Regions from separate parts of the Bacillus sp. JJ1566 genome, predicted to be linked through region 1. Evidence: riboswitches for the same ligand, from Rfam matches in the RefSeq annotation. Region 1 holds a riboswitch; the other holds the start of a gene.
What was found. A riboswitch is a leader RNA that binds a small molecule or an ion and turns the genes downstream of it on or off. The one in region 1 is predicted to bind S-adenosylmethionine.

Region 1 (9,115 bases):
TGGTATTTCTTGGACAAAAGCATTAGAAGACAAAGGCGATCAAATACCTGCACTTGTTGAAAAAGGTAAAAAGCAATTTGTCGGAAAAGAAATTAAAGGAAAAACTTTAGGTGTTATTGGTTTAGGTGCAATTGGTGCGCTTGTCGCAAATGATGCGCTTGATCTAGATATGGATGTTATTGGATTTGATCCATTCATCTCTGTTGATACAGCTTGGAATTTATCACGTAATGTACAGCGTGCAATGTCAATTGAACAGCTGTTTGCGGAGTCTGACTATATTACCGTACACGTTCCATTAACCAAAGATACAAAAGAAATGTTTAATAAAGAAGCATTCAGCATAATGAAGCCGGGTGTTCACATTATTAACTTCTCACGTGGAGAGCTTGTCAACGAAATTGATATCGCGGTTGCTCTCGAAGATGGTATTGTAGGAAAGTATATGACCGACTTCCCTAATGAAAATGTTTTAAAAATGAAAAATACCATTTGCACACCACATCTTGGTGCTTCAACAAATGAATCAGAGGAAAATTGCGCGATTATGGCAGCTCGCCAAACGAGAGAATTTTTGCAAACAGGAAATATCAAAAACTCAGTGAACTTTCCAAATGCAGCTCTTCCTTATACAGGAAAAACTCGAGTAACAGCATTCCATAAAAATGTGCCAAACATGGTTGGTCAAATCACGTCAGCTATCTCAAACTATGAACTAAATATCGCTGACATGGTAAACAGAAGCCGCGGTGAATATGCCTATACAATGATTGACATTGATAATGAAGTTAACGGTGAAATCGTTCCTAGTATACTAGAAAAAATCAAGCAAATTAACGGAATTATTTCTGCACGTGTGATTTAAGATAATAAGTTTAATTTAGAAACAGCGGGCAATCTTTTGCTCATTTATTTATAAATTTTAGACAATTGCAACAAAAAACATTGACTTACCTTTAAATCCAGTTTACTATCAAAATATTAAATAAATTTAATAAAAATTCTCTTATTGAGAGTGGCTGAGGGACTGGCCCTGTGAAGCCCGGCAACCATTCATGTTTAATTAAAAAACATGAACAGGTGCTAAATCCTGCAAAATACAATGTATTTTGAAAAATGAGAGAGGTGCTACTTTTTAAGTATATCTATGCCTCTCTTTATGAGAGGCATTTTCTATTTTTTGATCATTTATTTTTATGAAGGAAAGGATGAAAAATATGTCCATAGCGATTGTTAAAGGAGCACCCGGTCATTATAGAATTGGTGAAGGGATCCTTAAGGAATTAGAAATCCTTTTATCTGAGCTTAAAGTTCAAAAAATGCATATAGTATGCGGTACAAAGGCTTGGAATGCAGTTCGCCCATACTTACCGGAGAAAATAACAAACTCCCATAGTTCTAATTTTACTTTTGTAGAAGGCCACTGCACATTACAGAAGGTTGAAAGTATTTCAGATCAGCTATCAGCGGATTCAGCTGAGGCAGTCATTGGTATCGGAGGCGGAACAGCCCTAGACATCGCCAAGGCTTCTGCAATAAAAGCAGGTATAAAATCCATTTTAATTCCGAGTATTGCATCAACCTGTGCGGCATGGACTCCTCTTAGTGTGTTCTATGACCAAAATGGAGTTTTCACACACTACACCGAATTCCCTCTTGCCAATACCCTAGTACTTATTGAACCTGCTGTAATTGCAAAAGCTCCAGTAAAGTACTTACGAGCTGGAATTGGCGATACGCTAGCGAAGTTTTATGAAGCAGAGGCATTAACTTCTTCATTTTTCAAAAATCAAGAACTACCGGTTTGGCTTAAGGTTTCACAATTCTCAGCCTCTATTTGCAGAGATGTTCTGCTAAAGGATGCCACAGCAGCTATCCAATCTGCTTCTAAAGGAATTGTCTCTGATGAACTGGTTAGAGTAATTGAGGCAATTATTATGACTGGTGGTATGGTAGGCGGCTTTGGAGAAAAAGCAGGAAGAGTAGCCGGCGCCCATTCTGTTCATAATGGTCTCACCGAAGCAACCGAAGCCAGAAGCTTTCTACACGGTGAGCTTGTTGCATATGGAATACTGGTCCAATTAGCCCTAGAGAACAAGCTGCAAGAGATTTTAAGACTGTCAAACTATTATCAGGAGTGGGGACTTCCAGTAAGCTTAGCAGACTTAACGATCAATCTGGAGGATCAAACTCTTTTAGATAAAATCGTTAGAAAAGCAACTCTTCCTCAGGAATCGATCCATTTCATGGAGATAAGTATTTCAGAAGAAGCACTCTTATCTGCCATACGTGAAGTAGAAAATCTTTATTTCAATAAAGTCCATTAATCAAAGTTCAATCAAAATACACAACGAAAAGAGGAAAAGACATGAAAAAGTGGTTATTAGCTAGTTTATTGGTTTTAGTTATTTCGGTTCTTGCAGCATGCGGTGGAAGCAGTGAGTCTAGTGGTTCAAAAGACGAAAAAGCTGAAGGTTTATACAGTGACGAAAAGCTAGTTATTGGTGTTACAGCAGGTCCTCACGAACAAATTCTTGAAAAAGTAAAAGAGCTTGCAGAGAAAGAAGACCTAAATATCGAAATCAAAGTCTTCACCGACTATGTTATGCCAAATATTGCCTTAGATGAAAAAGAGCTCGACTTAAACATTTTCCAAACTGAGCCGTACTTTAATGCATTTAAAGAAGACCGTAAATTGGACCTTATAAAATCATTCGACACTGTAACATTCCCAATGGGAGTTTATTCATTAACGGTAAAGGATGTAAGTGAGCTTAAAGATGGAGCTAAAATCGGTTTACCTAGTGACCCAACAAACAGCGGACGTGCACTCCTTCTATTTGAAAAAGCAGGCTTGATCAAATTAGACCCAGATACTGGAATCAACTCGACTGTTAAGGATATTGAGGAAAATAAAAATAATTACGAGTTCATTGAACTTGACTCTGCACAGATTGCACGTCAGCTAGAAGAACTTGATGCAGCAGCGATTAATACGAACTTTGCGATTGAAGCAGGATTTACACCTTCCGAGGATGCCATTTTTATCGAACCTAAGGATTCTCCATATGTAAACCATGCTGCCGTTAGAACTGAAAACAAAGATGATGAAATTATTACGAAATTAGCGGATATTTATCGTAGTGAAGAAATAACAAAATTCATTGAAGAAGAATTCAAGGGTTCTATTATTCCTTCTTGGTAAGAAAAAATCTATTGGAGGACGTGGTAACCTTTTCGATACTGCGTCCTCCTTATACTACTATTAATACTTTTGAAAAAAGGATGTATACCAGCTTAGAAGGGAGTTTTACAAATGATTGAATTAGTGGGAATCTCAAAAACTTTTACAGCTAAACAAGGTTCAATTCACGCTTTAAAGGATGTTTCCATTTCAGTAAAAAAAGGCGAGATTTATGGTGTGATTGGTTATAGCGGTGCAGGAAAAAGTACCCTTATTCGATGTGTGAACCTTCTAGAAAAGCCTGATTCAGGCTCTGTAAACGTGAATAATGTAGATTTGACGAAGCTATCAAATGGAAAACTCCGTGAAGCCCGCGGACGAATCGGGATGATTTTCCAAGGCTTTAATCTTTTGAAGACAGCAACAGTCTATGAAAATATTGCACTTCCATTAAAGCTTACTGGTTTAAGCAAACAAGATGTCGAGGCGCGGGTTACAAAATATTTAAATATTGTCGGCCTCGAGGAGAAGCATCATGCCTATCCTTCTGAGCTTTCGGGTGGACAAAAGCAAAGAGTAGCGATTGCACGTGCACTAGCTCACGAGCCAGAGATTCTTTTAAGTGATGAAGCTACAAGTGCACTTGATCCAGATACAACAGAAGCGATTTTGGACTTATTATTGAAGATCAACAAAGAGCTTGGGATTACCATTTTACTTATTACTCATGAAATGAATGTCATCCAACGGATATGTGACCGGGTTGCTGTTATGGAAAATGGCGAGGTTATTGAAGAAGGAACAACGAGAGAGATTTTCACATCCCCTCAGCATTCTACAACAAAAAGATTTGTTAATAGCCTATTTTCACATAATATCCCAGATGAAATGCTCACTACCTTAAATGAAACAGGCCAAGTAGTCACCCTTTCCTTCTTTGGAGAATCTTCAGGTGAACCAGCTTTAGCCTTAGTCAGTAAGAAATTTGATGTCTTTCCAAACATCTTATCCGGAAGCATTACTCGATTAAAGGAAGAAAACTTTGGACAGCTTTTGATTCACTTAAAGGGTGACATCGTAGAGATTGAAAAAGCCCTAAGTTTCTTGGAGCAACATCATGTACATGTGGAAGGAGTGAGCGCAAGTGAAAACAAGAATAGAAGAATTTCTTGAGCTTTGGGGCAGTGACCTTTGGGAAGCTACTATCCAAACGTTCCAAATGGTTGGAATTGCATTGGGGATTTCCGTTTTAATTGGTCTTCCACTTGGAATATTGCTTGTTTTAACAAGACCAGAAAAGGCCTTAGCTAATAAGTATGTATATCAAATTTTAAATATTGTTATTAACATTATTCGGTCCATCCCTTTCATCATCTTATTGTTCTTCATCCTCCCTTTTACAAAGCTGATTGTTGGGACATCTATTGGTGTTAAAGGGGTAATTGTCCCATTAGTTGTGTATACCGCTCCATATATTGCAAGATTAATGGAAACAGCTCTATTAGAAGTAGACCGTGGAGTATTGGAAGCCTATGAGGCAATGGGAATAAAAACACGACATATTATATGGCATGTGCTTGTCAGAGAATCCCGTTCATCCATTATTCTTGGCTTGACTATTGCAACCATTGGTCTAATTGGTGCATCAGCAATGGCCGGGTTAGTTGGCGGAGGTGGACTTGGGGACCTTGCTTATCGCTATGGTCACCTTCGTTATGAAGTGGATGTCATGTATATTACCGTCATATTACTTATTATCTTAGTCCAAGGACTCCAATCTGCCGGCAACCGTTTGGCAGCGCGTTTGAAGAAGGATTAACTTTCATAAAGGATACTACTAAAAGAAGCAAGGATTACCTTGCTTCTTTTGTTGCCTTTGCAGGTTTGGACTTTTCTAATTTCATCCAATTACCTGTCTCTTTCCTGGTTTCGCAGGCTCTTCTGACACTTCTTCGGTTTCTATATTAATAAATAATCCACGAACAACTACTTCGGATGGCATTAGTGGATGATTACGAATAGTATCGGCATTTTTTTGCACATAATCGATTGCTGTTTTGTTTCCTTCGAGCCACTCTCGTAAACTCATATCGAGAAACTCCGGCCTGCAATTCTTAAAAAGATACTCAAGTGTTTCGAGTTTATCCTGAGGGACAGAGGGACAGGTACATCGTCCTAGCTGGGAAGATGTACCTGTCCCCTTGTCCCCAACAACAAAGATATCTTCAATGTTTTCCTGAAAAACGGTAATGATGATATCCCTCAAGATATCGCCGAAGGGTTGTAAAATTTCCCGTCCGTAACTATTCAAGATGATTATGTCCTCTGGGTTGATACCATTCACATATTTGGTTAAATCTTCTGGTTTGTATTCTGCGTCAGTTACAAACAAAACTTTCCTTCTTACGTCTGAATACATTGCACTCACCCCGTTAATTTAATTGGCTTTCTAAGTCAGCTGAAAGTTTAAAAACAATGACTCGTTCTCCAGTATTTGTACTAATATCCGTGTAAAAACTTACTACTTCCTGGCCGGTAATTGTATAAATGATATTTTTTAAATCATCTACACCTGATTCTACCAAGCTATTTCGGTTTTGCTTAACAGCTAGAAGCCCTCGATTATCCTCACAGAGCGAATACTCAGCGGGGGTTAAAATACCACGCAAAACAACTATAATCATATCTCGTAAAATATCTGATTTAACCGACACAGAGCCACGCCCAAGATAGCTTTTTTCCCAATGTGTTAATTCTTTGCTAATTTCAGCTTCGATTGCTCCTTTTGACTTCTCCATTGTAATTTTTTCCTTCTTTCATCGTAAAGTTTAGGTGATTAAGACCAACTCTCCCAGTGACCTTCCGGATCAATAGATGCAAGACGAATCCATCCGTTTTGAACCTTTTGGCGAAATATTGGATTATGCCCAAGCAGCCTTTCTAGATATTCCTTTGGGGCTTGGATGACAACTAATAATCTTAATGGTTTATGATAGAACTCGTCATCTGACTTCATCACTGACTGCCAGGGAAGACCCGTTAATAAATCACTAGCGTTGCCCTGCATGACTCCAATTCCAGATGTGACAGTTTGGGTCGCTTTATTGCCGCTACCATAATAATGGGGGGCAACAGTAGACGCATAGTATTGCAAGTTGATCCACTGACTAACGGTTGCAGGACCCGTAATAATGTTTGCAAGCAACTCACCATTTTTATCTTTTTTCCAACAATAGTTATGAAGAAAAACTTCCCCATTTAAATTACATTCTTTCGTAAGCTCTCGTTCTCCGATGATAAATGCGGCATTACGTGCAAGTCCCCACTCAGGGCGCACCTCACTCCAATCTTCTGCAAAACCCTTTGCCTCTGCACTTGGATTTTTACACGTTGAATGAATATTTGGCAATTGCTTCATCCGGTCCCTATTTGCCTCATGACTCACTCTTGGAAGTACACTTTTCACAAGTTCAAATGATTCCTTCGCTGCATCTGAAAGTTCTGGAACATACACCCAGTTTAGCTCATCAAGTGATGTGATATGCTCACTGGCTACAAACACGGTTTCATTCGGAATCACAATCCCCTTTGTCGCAAGACTACTTCTTACAGTTGAAAGATTACATAAAGCCACAAGCACCCTTGCATTAAATTCACCTGATGCTCCCCCACATGCCCCGCAGTCCAGTGATGAAGCGTATGGATTGTTCATACTGCGACTTCCATGGCCACAAATCACCACTAATGGAGCAAAATTATCGGTAAGCCCCATCATTCTTAAAGACTGTTCAACATAGTACACTTTCTCTTCTTCTGAAAATCCAATCGGCAGTTCTGATTCGGCATGGTGTCCATGGTCTAGTGATAGTTTAGCAGAAGGATTTCGCAACCACTTTTTACGAAGCTTTCGAATAGCTGAATTGGTATTGTGTGGAATAAAACTTCGAACCACCGTTTGCAAACCAAGCCACGGGCCGCTAATTTCAGGCAATACAAGACTAGAAAACATATTATGTTTCATCGTCTGAAATGCGGACCCAAGAGAATGGGCTGCTCGCACACGTTGTTCATATTGTTTTAATTCCAATTCTGGTAAAGATTCAATTACTCTAAGTTGTGGTTTGTTCATAACTGGCAAGGATTTATGACTATGGGTGCTGCAAAGACTTTTCGTTTCAATCGGTAATCCATAAAATCCGGCTGTGCCAAATGTCTCAAAGGGACCTTGTTCCTCAAGTTTTCGGCGAAAAGGCTCAGAGCGCACATCTATACAAAAGACGAATTGGGCTAGTATCGGGTTTTCACTTTTTTCAGATTGACTCGAGTTTTCTGCCACCATCTTCTCTAATTGCTGCTCGTAGGTTTTTTCCCACGCTTCCATCCAAAGGCGCTGTCGAGTCATCTTATCGAAGTTAAACCCTAGTGTGATTCGTGCTTTCAGTTCTGATAAAGGCAGTCTGCTCCATTCATCTATTGATAGATTACTATACCGAACACAAGCTGTTATCAGGGATTCTAACCGGATGTAATTCTCATTATTCTGCTCTTTTAATGGCAAATAGGGTTGAATTAAAGCCCACTCCATAGAAACTCGAACTGCTAAATAGTCCATTAGTAGGTTCATATCCGTAGTTGATTGCTGCGAACGCCAAAGCATCATTCCCGCCCAGCCCGGCATGGCAAGTAGATGAGCTTCTAGATACTCTTGAATGTCTGAATAAGGTATTTTAAATCTGTTCAATACTTCCTTTAATGCAATTTCTGCATCAATAGGCAAATTATCCAACTGCTTGCGAATCTTACTATTAAGTGCCGGATCCATTTTAACAAGTTTTCGCCATGCTTGATAAAAGCCTCCTTCCCGACTCGGCATAGACCAAGCATCCTTTGACTCGTCTAAAAATAATTTACACCACTTAATCATTTGATGGTTAAGCTCTATAACTACCTTATCGTCACCTAGCTTTTCCAAGCGCTGACTATAGGTCTGGACATACTGTTTTTTTCTAATTTGGAATTTGAATTGACCACTCTTTTTTACAAGTCTCTTGATTTCAGAACCCGCCAATTTAGCGGAAGATGCCTCATTTAAGAGAATAGCTCTGCAGTATTGCTCTGCATCGTCTCGTGCCAGTTCTAATGACTGTGTATCAAGCCACTTATGAAGCCCTGCTTCTAAAAAATCCAGGCTTATCTCTCCTTGATTACGAGCAGTCTGAAACATAGAATCACTTGGATACATATTTACATCACAAACATTGTTTAGACGGCGAGCAACTTGCTCAAATGATTGTTGTTCTAAGCCTGCCCAAGGACTACGAGCGGCAAACGTATGAATAGGGCCAAGCGGCACAATTACTTTACTTGCCGCTCCCACTAACTCACTCATGTCAAGATGAAAGGCATCAAGTTCCTTTTCCATGTAAAGATGTTTAGCTAATGTGGTACTCATCATACATTCCCCCCTTGAAATGTAGTTTTGTTAAATATTTTGGATGGCTATCAATCGAGTCATGCCGAGGTTCACTCCATTTTACAAGCCAAAGATAGATAAATGCATATAGATTTGATGACCGGTGATGGGCTGACCATGCCCCTAGCACACTTCCCGCTAACAAGACCACAAGAAGTATAACAGCAGCAAGTATTGGTGGTTGTCCCTCGGTTTGAAACACATCATCTATCAGATTAATAAAAACAGAGTGGATAAGGACAAATACGACTCCCATGATTAAAAACGTCAAAAATCCCACAATTCGTCCGATATGACCATACCCAGAGGCTACAAGCTGCTTCCAAGCGTAAAACACTGACCACCCTATAATGACTGCACTTATTAACTGATACGTTTCCTCATGAGAGCTAAACCAAAAGCAAGCTCCAATGAACACACCTAAAGCTCCACCAGTAATGGTCCATAAAAATGACGGT
Region 2 (9,115 bases), on a different contig from region 1:
GTGCTGGCTTTATTCGGATTCATCATAACCTCCATTATGCTAGTTCGAGGGATTCGTGGCGGGATTTTTTACGGAATGGTTATTTCTTCAATTGTAGGTATGGTCTTTGGAATCATTGACAAGCCTGCAGGTATCATCGGTAATATTCCAAGTCTCGAACCAACATTTGGAGTTGTTTTTTCTGAGCTTCCTTATGTGTTTACACCCAATTTAATTATTGTCATATTTACATTTCTATTTGTTGGATTTTTCGATACTGCTGGTACATTGATTGCAGTGGCGAGTCAAGCAGGAATCTTGAAGGAAAATAAAATTCCAAATGCGGGGCCAGCATTATTATCGGATGCTTCCGCGACTGTCATTGGTTCCGTACTGGGGACTTCTCCGACGGCTTCTCTTATAGAATCAACTGCAGGTATTGCTGCCGGTGCACGAACAGGTTTTTCTTCGATAGTCATATCAGGATTTTTCTTTTTGGCACTTTTTTTCTCGCCATTGTTATCAGTAGTTACGTCGGAAATAACAGCTCCAGCCCTGATTATCGTCGGTGCAATGATGGCAGCAGAGGTTCGACATATCGATTGGACAAAGCTTGGTATTGCAATACCGGCATTTACAACGATTATTATGATGCCACTCACTTTTAGTGTCGCAACAGGAATTGCGTTAGGGTTCATCATGTATCCTATTACGATGCTTGCATTGGGAAGAAATCGTGAGGTACACCCAATTATGTATTTCCTTTTCGTCACGTTCATTCTTTATTTTATTTATTTGTAAAGTTGTACCCCCTGTAGATGAAGAAACACATTTCCAGGGGTTTTTATTTTTGAACAATCATATAATTTGTTAGAATAAACCTATGAGAATTGTGGGACGAGGGACCTGTCCCTGTGTCCAGGACAAGGAAGGAGTCCCAATCTGGAGGGGAAATATGAAGTTTATAGAGAAACAACTTTTAAATTATGATATGGATCCAACTTTGGCGCATTATCTTGCTGTCGTTTTGATGATTCTTTTTATCGCGCTGATTTGTATAGTGGCCAATTTTATCACTAAAAAAGTGATTATTAATATTATCACTCGGATTGTGACAAAAACCAAGTATCAATGGGACAATATGCTTTTAGAGAGAAAGGTATTTAGAAGGCTTTCTCATATTGTACCTGCGATCATCATTCATCGATTTTCCACAACTTTTCCAAACTATGAACACCTAATTCAAATAGGTGCGAATACATATATCATCATCGTGGGATTACTGGTTATTAGTAGCATATTAAATGCGGCAAATGATATTTATCAAACCTATGAGGTATCTAAGACTCGACCGATTAAAGGGTATATCCAGGTTGTGAAGATTGTTGTTATTACACTCGGTGTCATTTTAGTGATTGCAAACTTTATGGGAAAGAGTCCACTATTACTCCTGAGTGGGGTCGGTGCTTTATCCGCTGTCCTTATGCTGATATTTAAAGATTCATTATTAGGTCTTGTGGCAGGTGTTCAGTTGACCACCAATGATATGGTTCGGGTTGGTGACTGGATTGAAATGCCTAAGTATGGGGCAGACGGAGATGTTATTGATATCTCTTTAGTTACCGTTAAAGTGCAAAATTGGGATAAAACGATAACATCGATTCCAAGCTATGCCCTCATTTCCGATTTCTTTATTAATTGGAGAGGGATGCAAACCTCGGGTGGTCGAAGGATCAAACGTCCCTTATTTATCGACACAAATAGTATTACATTTTGTACGGAAGAAATGATTGAGAAATTTAAACAAATCCAGCTTCTTTCGGATTATATTACGCGTAGGGAACAAGAAATTGAAGAATATAATATCGAGCATGACATTAATCGGAGCAATCCAGTGAATGGAAGAGCTCTTACGAATATCGGTGTATTTCGAGCATATATCAGCAACTACATTCACCAGCACCCTGGTATTAATCAAGAAATGACCATGATGGTTCGCCAGCTAGCACCAACTGAGCATGGGTTACCACTTGAAATATATGCATTCTCGAATGATGTAAGATGGGCCGTGTATGAAACGACCCAGTCCGATATTTTTGACCATCTGTTTGCAGTTGCACAGGAATTTGGACTGCGCTTATTCCAAAATCCATCTGGACATGATTTGAAAACAATGATGGTAGAAGAAAAAGAGAGAGAAAAGGTTCGGGGATTAGAAAGTGAATGAAGGTGGAACACTCACATTGGCTGTTTGCTACAGCTTTTGTGAGTGTTTTTTATTTGAAATTTTTATTATCCAGCACCACGACATTCTCATGAGAAGATTTTGCTGTTTGCTTTGTATGTTCAACTAATTGCTGAATTGTTCCGCAGGCTTGCTTGGAACCTATCACAAGAAGAGGGACCCCAATGAAATCAATATGGATGCCTCTTGAGAAGAAACCACCCATCGTCATGGCAAGCGGAACTGTTGGGGATGTATTTGAGAAAATGATTTTTTCCGTTTGTTTATATCTTTCTTGCAGGATTGTACTAAGTTGTTTAAGAGCGGGAACGACCAGCTTGCTTCTTTTTCGTCCTAGCGAATAGACAGGGTTACCATCTTCATCAATGCCGTGGAAGATAATTTTTCCGAAATCCTTCTTCGTAAGTTTATTAAAATAATCAACATTCAAAATTTCTTCTTTCGTTAGCTTTCGATCAGTAGGTAGTTTATTTAAATGGTAGGCTGCCGCTAATGCTGTACTATGTGTCCCAGCATAGTCATTGTAGATGTAAATCATAGTAGCCCTCCTCATGGTAGTCATTTAATTTATTATCTCCATAAAATAACAACCTAAAACAGGATGCTTATTTTAAAGAGAGTATAATTCCAAAACATTCTTTTGAAATCGTTTTAAAAAAACTATTGCAAAATAAAATTAAAAATGCTAGTATTCTAATATACTAGTATGTTAACGATTGCAAACTAGTAAAAAACGAAAAATATTTTCTACGGTAAATTCGAGTTAAAGAAGGGATTTGCTTTGAATAAGTCCAAGATAAACGGAGATTTTCCTTTGAAATTAGCACCGTCTAGAGCATGGCGGACTTATGTAGGAGGGAAATTGATCGAAGAGCTACACGGGATTGAAAATAAAGAAGATAGTCATTTTCCTGAGGAATGGTTGATGTCAATCGTTTCTGCCAGAAATGTCGGTCGTGAACATATCGTTGATGAAGGCTTAAGTAAATTGGATCTTACAGATTTAGATATATCCTTAAAAAGTCTCATTGATGAAAACGCTGCCGAGTTTTTGGGACAGAGTCATTTTGAGAAATTCGGTAACAATACAGGGGTTCTTGCAAAAATCATCGACTCTGGTGAACGTTTAACAGTTCAGGTCCATCCAAATCGGGAGAAGGCAAAAGAATTTTTCAATTCTGCCTATGGAAAGACAGAGTGCTGGCACATCATTGGAGGCAGGGAAATTGATGGTGAACCTCCATATGTATACCTTGGTTTCAAGCCTGGCGTTACAAAAGAGCAATGGGAAAAGTTGTTTGATGACCAGGATATACAAGGGATGTTAGATTGCCTACACAAATATTATGTAGAGCCTGGAGATACATTTTTAATCGAGGGAGGTACACCTCATGCGATAGGTTCAGGATGTCTGTTAGTTGAAATTCAAGAACCGACTGATTTGACAATCCGCATTGAAAAGGTGTCACCATCAGGACTTGAAATTGATGATTTTATGTGTCACCAAGGAATTGGTTTTAAGAAAATGTTTGATTGCTTCAATTATGATACTTATACAAGTGAAGAAACTCTTGAAAAATGGTTTGTAAAGCCTTCCATTTTAAGAGAGGTCATGAATAATCGTGAAATTGAATTAATCGGTTATCAACAGACACCTTATTTTAAAATGACACAGGTAGAAGTAGAAAATGAAATGGAAATAACCAATGATGGTGTATTTTCTGGTCTGTATATACTTTCTGGAAGCGGTTCAATTGCTTCAAATGGATATCATCAATTATTTAACATCGGTGATCAATACTTTATTCCTGCAAAGGTAAGCGGTTTAACACTTCGAAACGAAGGAAATGAACCTTTAAAGGCGTTAAGATTATTTGGTCCTAGAATAACAGATTAAAAGAGTAGGAGATGAATTAAGTTATGGCAACTTTAGATTGGATTGTTTTAGGAGCGTTTTTCGCTGTTATGATTGGAATCGGTATTTTTAGTTATAGAGCAAATAAAAGCTCGAATGACTTCTTCGTTGGAGGAGGAAAAGTACCTTGGTGGCTTTCCGGGGTTTCTCACCACGTATCAGGCCATAGTGGTGTAGTGTTCGTAGCGTATGCAGCTATTGCCTATTCATATGGGATTACGATTTACTTTTGGTGGGCAGTTACAATCGGAATTGGGTTAATCATCGGGGCAAAATTTATCGCACCAAGATGGCCTAGACTTCGTCAAAAGTTAGGAATTCAATCACCAACTGAATACATGGCAATTCGTTTTGGTTTACCAGCACAGCAAGTTACAGCATGGACTGGGGTATTAATTAAGCTTCTTGATATCGGTGCAAAATGGGCATCTATGGGTATTTTATTAAGTGGTTTCACTGGACTTCCAATTTGGTTAGGTATCATTTTATCAGGTGCAGTTTCCTTAATTTATGTTACAATTGGCGGACTTTGGGCTGATTTAATAACTGACTTTGTTCAATTTATTGTACAATTAATCGCTGGTATTGTTATTTTTGTGGGTGTTTTCAGCCACCTTGGAGGGTTAGGCTCGGTATTCACAATGTGGGGAGACCTACCAGAAGGTCATGCAAGTCCATTTAATGGTTCTTATACTCCACTATGGGTATTCCTGTTCTTATTCGTTAAATTCTTTGACTACAACGGTGGTAACTGGAACCTTGCAGCAAGATTTATCTCAACACCAGATGGCGAAAATTCAAGAAAAGCAGCAAGACTTTCAGCTATCCTTTACTTTGTATGGCCATTATTAATTTTCTTACCAATGGTAGCAGCACCACTTGTTTTTAGCGATTTAAGTGACCCAGCTTCACAATTATATCCATTATTAACTACAACATTCTTACCAGCTGGTTTAGTTGGATTAGTTTTAGCATCTATGTTTGCAAGTACAATGGGTATGACAGTATCAGATATCAACGCTTTAACAGCAGTTGTTCAACGTGATATCTTACCAGTTCTAAATAAGAAATTTAAAGAAATGAAAGAAAATGTTGATAAAAGATCTCTTTGGATTGCACGTGGTTTAACAATTATGTTTACCATCATTACAATTATTGTTGGTCTAAAACAAGAACAATTCGGTGGCGTTCTTGGACTAGTTATCACATGGTTCTCTGCATTAGTTGGACCAATGGCAGTACCTTTGATTTTCGGTTTATTCTCTAAATTTAAACACAGCACTGGAGCAGTAGCAATTTATTCAATCGTAGCGGGTGTAGTTGGGTTTGCAATCACACAATTAACCGATATTATCCCTACTGATGTTAAGGTGGCTTTCCCATTAATCGTAACTTCAATCGTGTTCTTTGGTGGAGGCTATATCAACAAGCGTAGAGGTGTTACTGTATCACCTGAAGTTGAGGAGTTACTACAATTCTTAGACACAGGCAAAGACGAAAAAAAGACTGATGATGTAAAAAAAGCAATCTAATATGATGAAAACAGAAGACCTCGTTATTGAGGTCTTCTGTTTTTTGCATTAAAATGGGACGGAGGGACATTGTCCCCATGACCCACTAGGAGAAGGATAATGAAGGCAAAGATTATTTTTATTATTGTGATGTTGATTTTTGGTAGCATTGGTTTGTTTGTGAAGAATATTGATCTATCCTCTAGTGAAATTGCTTTGTTCAGAGGAGCATTTGGCAGTTTGTTTTTAATTGTTGCTAGTTTTCTAGTAAAGAAGAAGTTTTCTTTCAAAACGTTCAAGAAGAATCTTATCTTTCTGCTTTTATCAGGGGCAGCATTGGGCTTTAACTGGATTTTTTTATTCGAATCTTTCCGCTATACAACCATTGCTAACGCCACTCTTAGCTATTATTTTGCACCAGTGTTTGTGATGATTTTGGCACCTTTTTTACTGAAGGAAAAATGGACATGGATGAAGGGGATAGGTATTACTCTTGCCTTTTTAGGATTACTTTTGGTTGTCAATCCTGGGGCCGAAGCGGCTGTTGGAGCTTATAACCACTCTGTTGGCATTATGTATGGTTTATTGGCTGCCGCTTTTTATACAAGTGTGATTCTCCTGAATAAATTTATTAAAAGTCTATCCGATTTTGAAACAACTATTATGCAGCTTTTAACTGCTTCGATAGTATTGTTCCCTTATGTCCTGGCATCGCAAAATATGAATTACTCCGATTTAGGTTTACAATCAATCATTCTACTATTTATTGTGGGAATTATTCATACAGGGGTCGCGTACTTATTATATTTTTCAGTGTTGAAAAAATTAAAGGCGCAAACCATCGCAGTATTTAGCTATATCGATCCCATTTCCGCCGTGATCATGGCTGCGATTATTTTGAATGAAAGTATGGGTTTTGTACAAATTGTAGGTGGAGTCTTCATATTAGGATCTTCTTTTGTTAGTGAGATTAATTGGAAAAGATTACTAAAATCATAGAAGTTTATTTATAACATTGTTGTTGACAATACATTTTTTTTGGTCTAATGTTTAATATATAATTTAATATTTCGAAATTTTCTTATCCAGAGAGGTGGAGGGACTGGCCCTACGATACCTCGGCAACAGACTTTTAAAGTACTGTGCCAATTCCAGTAGCATGATGCTAGAAGATAAGAAGAGCGGATTTTTCATTTGCCTATCCAACCCTCTTCTTATTTTCAAGAAGAGGGTTTTTTACATTTCAAATAAGTTAATGAGGTGATTGTATGTCAACGGTACGAACAGAAAATGAATTATTAAAAGCATTTGAAATTCTGAAAAGTAAAGAGTGGGTTGATCTTACACATACATTTGGACCAGACTCTCCCCATTTTTCAGCGTTTAACGATGCTGAATTTAAGACACTTTTTACCCATGAGGACGGCTTTTTTGCACAAAGCTTTACATTCCCAGGTCAGTACGGAACCCATATTGATGCGCCAATCCATTTCGTTCCTAACCAACGATATTTGGATGAACTAGAGTTAAAGGAACTCGTTCTACCCCTTGCTGTGATTGATAAGTCAAAGGAAGCAGAAGAAAATCATGATTTCATTTTAAGTGTTGATGATATTCTAAAATTTGAAGAAGAACATGGTGAAATTGAAGCCGGTACATTTGTGGCATTAAGAACGGACTGGAGCAAGCGTTGGCCAAACAAAGCAGCATTTGAAAATAAGGATTCTGATGGGAATAGTCATGCTCCAGGTTGGGGAATTGAGGCCTTAAAATTTTTATTTGAGGAAAGAAAGATTAAAGCTGTTGGCCATGAAACATTTGATACAGACGCAGCGATTGATTATCGAAAAAATGGGTCACTAATTGGAGAGTACTACGTTCTAGAGCAGGATACATTTCAAGTCGAATTATTAACTAACCTTGATAAGGTACCAGCAAAAGGAGCTGTTATTTTTAATATCTGTCCAAAACCCGAAAAAGGATCCGGATTCCCAGTACGCTCATTTGCCATTTTGCCATAGGTGGGACAGGGAGACAGGTCCCTTGTCCCAAAAACAAATTTTGAAAGTAAGATAATAATAGACGGGAGATACAATAAAATGACAACAAAAACAATAGTTAAAGCACCATTTCGTGCAGACCATGTAGGAAGTTTATTACGTCCAGAGAGAATTCATCAAGCAAGAAAGGATTTTCAAGCAGGAGCAATTACTGCACAGGAACTTCATTCAATTGAAACAGAAGAAATTAAAAAGGTTGTTGATAAACAAATCGAAGTTGGCTTACAAGCGGTCACAGATGGTGAGTTTCGTCGTAGATTTTGGCATACAGATTTCTTAGAGCATTTAAATGGAGTTGAGGGCTACGTTCCGGATCATGGCTTTAAATTCAAGGGTGAGGAAACAGAACGCTATGATGTGCGAGTTATTGGGAAAATTTCATTTAACCAAGACCATCCACATATTAAAGATTTCATTGAATTTAAAGAAATTGTAGGTGACCGTGCCGTTGCGAAACAAACAATTCCAAGTCCAAACCAACTATTTAATGCGGGTATTCGCAACAAGGATATCTATCCGGACCTTGAGGAGTATGCAAATGATATTATTCAAACATATCGCGATGCCATAACAGCATTTTACGAAGCAGGCTGTCGTTACCTACAACTAGACGATGTGTACATAGCAGGTCTGAATGCACCAGAAATCCCATTTAATGATAGTGGTTCTACTCGTGAGGAATTAATTGAATTAGCATTGAAGGTTGCAAATGGAGTGCTAGAAGGGAAACCAGAGGATTTAACCATCACAACACATCTTTGCCGTGGAAACTATCGCTCTAACTGGGCATTCGAAGGCAGCTATGCAAAAATTGCCCCTACCCTTTTTGCGAAAGAAAAAGTTAATGGGTTTTTCCTAGAATATGATGACGATCGTTCAGGAGATTTTACGCCACTTGAGTATGTTCCAAATGAAGGTCCTCGAGTTGTTCTTGGTGTATTTACATCAAAGCGTGGAGAATTAGAATCGAAAGAAAACATTATCGCACGCATAAAAGAAGCATCACAATTTGTACCACTTGAAAACTTATGTATCAGTCCACAATGTGGCTTTGCTTCAACTCATCATGGCAATATTTTAACGGAAGAAGAGCAATGGGCGAAATTGAAGTATATTGTTGATATTTCAAAAGAAATTTGGGGATAAGAAGGAAAGCGAACACTACTTGATGGGTGTTCGCTTTTTTTGATAGAAATGATCTATTTAATTATTTCATCAATAATCCCATATTCCTTTGCCTCTTCCGCACTCATGTAATAGTCACGATCGGAATCTTTTGCTACCTTTTCAACTGGTTGGCCAGTACGTTCTGAAATGATTTGATTGATATGTTCTCGAAGCTTAAGGATTCGTTTTGCAGAAATTTCGATTTCAGTTGCTTGACCCCGCGCCCCACCTAAGGGTT

Region 2: another riboswitch for S-adenosylmethionine. It lies ahead of V7112_RS16635 (cyclase family protein); the one in region 1 lies ahead of V7112_RS09455 (iron-containing alcohol dehydrogenase family protein).

Annotation. Positions count from the first base shown of each region.
Region 1 is NZ_JBALOP010000018.1:60,226-69,340, forward strand. Features, by position in the region: gene V7112_RS09450 (phosphoglycerate dehydrogenase) at 1-865, shown strand, start outside; SAM riboswitch class I at 1,004-1,123, shown strand; gene V7112_RS09455 (iron-containing alcohol dehydrogenase family protein) at 1,218-2,327, shown strand; gene V7112_RS09460 (MetQ/NlpA family ABC transporter substrate-binding protein) at 2,369-3,205, shown strand; gene V7112_RS09465 (methionine ABC transporter ATP-binding protein) at 3,317-4,357, shown strand; gene V7112_RS09470 (methionine ABC transporter permease) at 4,341-5,003, shown strand; gene V7112_RS09475 (carbonic anhydrase) at 5,085-5,603, opposite strand; gene V7112_RS09480 (DUF2294 domain-containing protein) at 5,617-5,982, opposite strand; gene V7112_RS09485 (DUF2309 domain-containing protein) at 6,021-8,636, opposite strand; gene V7112_RS09490 (NADH dehydrogenase subunit 5) at 8,617-9,115, opposite strand, start outside.
Region 2 is NZ_JBALOP010000043.1:20,187-29,301, reverse strand. Features, by position in the region: gene V7112_RS16665 (NCS2 family permease) at 1-780, shown strand, start outside; gene V7112_RS16660 (mechanosensitive ion channel family protein) at 935-2,206, shown strand; gene V7112_RS16655 (DUF3189 family protein) at 2,256-2,762, opposite strand; gene V7112_RS16650 (type I phosphomannose isomerase catalytic subunit) at 3,087-4,121, shown strand; gene V7112_RS16645 (sodium:solute symporter family protein) at 4,145-5,671, shown strand; gene V7112_RS16640 (DMT family transporter) at 5,771-6,649, shown strand; SAM riboswitch class I at 6,729-6,829, shown strand; gene V7112_RS16635 (cyclase family protein) at 6,919-7,671, shown strand; gene V7112_RS16630 (5-methyltetrahydropteroyltriglutamate--homocysteine S-methyltransferase) at 7,750-8,856, shown strand; gene clpP (ATP-dependent Clp endopeptidase proteolytic subunit ClpP) at 8,910-9,115, opposite strand, start outside.